Regions from separate parts of the Streptomyces sp. AK010 genome, predicted to be linked through region 1. Evidence: riboswitches for the same ligand, from Rfam matches in the RefSeq annotation. Region 1 holds a riboswitch; the other holds the start of a gene.
The links. A riboswitch is a leader RNA that binds a small molecule or an ion and turns the genes downstream of it on or off. The one in region 1 is predicted to bind S-adenosylmethionine.
Positions count from the first base shown of each region.

Region 2: linked by a shared signal. The riboswitch ahead of HDC93_RS13135 (aminotransferase class V-fold PLP-dependent enzyme) and the one ahead of thrC (threonine synthase) in region 1 are both predicted to bind S-adenosylmethionine.

Region 1 covers NZ_JACHCX010000002.1:136,366-138,557, reverse strand. The annotation lists gene thrC (threonine synthase) at 1-875, opposite strand, end outside; SAM riboswitch class I at 894-1,050, opposite strand; gene HDC93_RS03880 (glucosyl-3-phosphoglycerate synthase) at 1,231-2,175, shown strand.
Region 2 covers NZ_JACHCX010000005.1:433,301-435,492, forward strand. The annotation lists gene HDC93_RS13135 (aminotransferase class V-fold PLP-dependent enzyme) at 1-1,142, opposite strand, end outside; SAM riboswitch class IV at 1,320-1,436, opposite strand; gene trpD (anthranilate phosphoribosyltransferase) at 1,511-2,192, opposite strand, start outside.

The sequences.
Region 1 (2,192 bases):
TCGGCCTGCGCACCGAAGATCTTGTACGGCTTGTCCTCGACCAGCCCGAGCTTGATCAGCTCCTGAAGACCCTTGTCGATCTTCGTCAGCTGCGAGCCGGAGGCGATCGGCACCACCAGCTGGTCCGGCAGCTGCCAGCCGAGCTGCTCGCAGATCTCGTACGCGAGGGTCTTGGAGCCCTCCGCGTAGTACGGCCGGAGGTTGACGTTGACGAAGCCCCAGCCCTCACCCGCCGGGTCGCCGATCAGCTCCGAACAGAAGCGGTTCACGTCGTCGTAGTTGCCCTCGATGCCGACGAGCTCGCCGCCGTAGACCGCGGCCATCACGACCTTGCCCTGCTCCAGGTCGTGCGGGATGAACACGCAGGAGCGGAAGCCGGCGCGGGCCGCGGCGGCGCCCACCGCACCGGCGAGGTTACCGGTGGAGGAGCAGGAGAGCGTGGTGAAGCCGAAGGCGCGGGCGGCCTCCAGGGCCTGGGCCACGACGCGGTCCTTGAAGGAGTGCGTCGGGTTGCCGGAGTCGTCCTTCACGAACAGCTTGCCCGCGTCGACGCCCAGCTCGCGCGCGAGGTTGTCGGCCTTGACGAGCTTGGTCCAGCCGGGGTTGATGTTCGGCTTGTCCGCGACGTCGGCCGGGACCGGCAGCAGCGGGGCGTAGCGCCAGATGTTCGCGGGTCCCGCTTCGATGCGCTTGCGGAGCTCTTCGGTTTCGTAGGCCGAGAAGTCGTAGGCGATCTCCAGCGGGCCGAAACACTCCTGGCACGCGAAGACCGGGCCGAGGGGCACGCGGTGACCGCACTCGCGGCAGCTCAGCGCGGCGGCGGGGCCGAGGTCTACGGTGGATTCAGTGGTGCTTGCAACAGTCTGCGCAGCCATGTGAGGCGAGGCCCTTTCTCCTCATCTTCCTCACGACGCATCTCGCCGTGAGACGGATTTGGCACCTTCCCGAGCCGGGAGCCTCGCGCCTGTGGTCGACCGTGACCTACGAGTACCGACTGGAGGGTTGCCGGGGCTTCATCGGGCCGTTTCCCTCTGCCCCTCTGGATGAGCTGTATGTGGTTGTAGGCGGCGGGTGACCCCGGACATGCGATGGTCATCCGCCTTGTTCAAGACTGTAACCGACGACCAGGACAGTTGAGATAGTCGTCCGAACCGCGAGATGACTGTACCCGTCAGCCGCTACCGCGGCGGGCAGTCCGTCCCGCCGAGAGTACGCAGAGGAGCCGCCGAGGTGCTGAAAGAAGTCGAGCGCTGGCTGAGCACCCGCTCCTGGTCAGCGAACGAACGCCCCCTCCACCAGATGCTCGCCGCGAAGCAGCGCACGGGCCAGACGGTCAGCGTGGTGCTGCCCGCGCTCAACGAGGAGGCGACGGTCGGGGACATCGCCTCCGTCATCCGCCACGACCTGATGCGGCAGGTGCCGCTCGTCGACGAGCTGGTCGTCGTCGACTCGGGCTCGAACGACCGCACGTCCGAGGTGGCCGCCGCCGCGGGCGCGCGGGTGGTGCACCGGGACGCGATACTCCCGCGCCTGCCCGCCGTGCCCGGCAAGGGTGAGGTGCTGTGGCGCTCCCTCCTCGTCACCCGCGGGGACATCGTCTGCTTCATCGACGCCGACCTCAGGGACTTCTCGTCCGACTTCGTCTCCGGGATCGTGGGCCCGCTGCTCACGGACCCGGACGTGGACCTGGTGAAGGCCATGTACGACCGTCCCCTCGCCGGCGCTGCGGGGCAGGGCGGCCGGGTCACCGAGCTGATGGCGCGCCCGCTGCTCAACATGCACTGGCCGCAGCTGGCCGGCTTCGTGCAGCCGCTCGGCGGCGAGTACGCGGCCCGCCGCTCCCTGCTGGAGCAGCTGCCGTTCCCCGTCGGGTACGGCGTGGAGCTGGGCATGCTGGTCGACGCCCTGCACCTGGCGGGCCTGGACGCCCTCGCCCAGGTGGACGTGGGGGTGCGCAAGCACCGGCACCAGGACGGGCAGGCGCTGGGCCGGATGGCCGCCGCGATCTACCGCACGGCCCAGCTGCGGCTGGCCCGCGGGCATCTGATCCGGCCGTCCCTGACGCAGTTCGAGCGGGGCGAGGACGGCTTCGAGCCGCTGACGTACTCCGTGGACACCGAGGAGCGTCCGCCGATGGTGGACATCGCCGAGTACCAGGCGCGGAGAGCGGCCTGACCGGGGCGGTTTTCGGC
Region 2 (2,192 bases), on a different contig from region 1:
CAGAACAGCCCGTCCCGTACGCCGATGCCGTACTCGGCGGACAGGGCTGCGGCGAAGTGGGAGCTGTTCCAGCCCTCGACGACGAAGGAGAGCACCCCGACCCGCGGCGCCTCGTCCCCGAAGAGGGACAGGAACCGCACCTCGGGGACGTCGGCGAGTCCGTCGCGCACCTTGCGGACCAGGTACTGCTCGCGGGCGACGAGGGTGTCGAAACCGGCCTCGGTCAGCGCCTTGCAGGCCGACGCGAGGGCGTAGGCGCCGATGACATTGGGCGACCCGGCCTCGTGGCGGGCGGCGCTGTCGTGCCACTCCACGTCCACTCCGCCGTCCTCCCGCCGGCCGACCTTGCGGCTGGCGCCGCCGCCCGCGAGGTACGGCTCGGCCGCGCGCAGCCAGTCGGCCCGCCCGGCCAGGACGCCCGAACCGAAGGGCGCGTACAGCTTGTGCCCGGAGAAGGCGACCCAGTCGACGTCGAGGTCGGCGACGGAGACCTGGTGGTGCGGGGCGAGCTGCGCGGCGTCCAGCACGATGCGCGCACCGTGGGCGTGCGCGGCCGCCGTGAGCTCCCGCACGGGCCACAGCTCACCGGTGACGTTCGAGGCGCCGGTGACGCACACGAGAGCCGGTCCGTGGCCCCCCTCGATCGACACGGCGCGGTCGGCGAGGGCGCGCTCCAGGGTCTCGACGGCCTCGCGGGGGCTGCGCGGGGCGTCGAGGTAGGTGACCTGGGCGCCGCGCCACGGCAGCAGCGAGGCGTGGTGCTCGGTCTCGAAGACGAAGACCCGGCAGCCTGCGGGGAGCGCGGCGGCGAGGAGGTTGAGGGAGTCGGTGGTGGACCGGGTGAACACGACCTGGTCGCCCTCGCGGCAGTCGAGGAACTCCGCGACGGTCCGGCGGGCGTTCTCGAACAGGTCGGTGGAGAGCTGGGAGAGGTACCCGGCGCCGCGGTGCACGCTGCCGTAGTACGGCGCGTAGGCGGCGACGTCGTCCCAGACCCGCTGGAGCGCCGGGGCGCTGGCGGCGTAGTCGAGGGCGGCGTAGGTGACCTCGCCGCCGGTCACGAGCGGCACGGTAACATCCCGGCCCAGAACGGGCAGCGGGGCACAAACGGACGGGACGGCGGCAGCGGTGGAGACGGACATGGTGAACTCCCGTGAAGGCAGGTGGAATCCGCCCGCGAGCCGGTACGGCTACCAGCGGGGGTGAAGGAAAGAGGGATGCGGAGGCGGGGCTCTGCGGCCCTATCGCATTCGCTGATTCACGGGAGGACTCCTCGACGACCAGGACCCCTGGCCCCACACTTTTCAAAGCGTGCGAGGGGTCCGCGCTTGCCGCAGACCTCGCTGCCTGCGGCCTGGTCTTCACCCGGGGCACCCCGCCACGGACGGAGGGTTGCCGGACAGTCGGCCGGGGCCTCATGACTGTCACTCATGACCTGATCAGGAACGTACGCGAAAGGATCGGCGTCCCGCAACCCGAGTCCGGATCGCGGGACGCCGTCCGTGGTGCCCTACCTGTTGCTGGCGGCCACCCAGCGCTCCAGCGTGCGCTTGGCCGCGCCCGAGTCGATCGACTCGGCCGCCTTCACCATCCCGGCGCGGATCTGCTCGGCCAGCGGCGCCTGCGTCGGCTCCAGGGCCACCAGGGCCGCCGCCGAGTTCAGCACCACCGCATCCCGCACCGGCCCGGTCTCCCCGTCCAGGAGCTGCCGCGCGACCTCGGCGTTGTACGAGGCGTCCGCGCCGCGCAGCGCCTCCACGGGGACCAGTTCGAGGCCGACGTCACGCGGGTCGAAGGCCTCCTCGGTCACCTGGCCGCCCCGGACGATCCACACCCGGGAGGTGGCCGTGGTGGTCAGCTCGTCCAGGCCGTCGTCGCCCCGGAAGACCAGGGAGGAGTTGCCACGCTCGGCGAAGACGCCCGCGACGATCGGCGCCATGCGCGGATCCGCCACACCGACGGCCTGGGCGCGGACCCGGGCCGGGTTGGTGAGCGGGCCGAGGGCGTTGAACACCGTGCGGATGCCCAACTGGCCGCGGGCGGCGCCCGCGTGCCGCAGCGCCGGGTGGAACTTCACCGCGAAGCAGAAGGTGATCCCGGCCTCCTCGGCGACCTCCGTGACCCGGTGCAGGGGCAGCTCCAGGTTGACGCCGAGCTTCTCCAGCACGTCGGAGGCCCCGGACGCCGAGGAC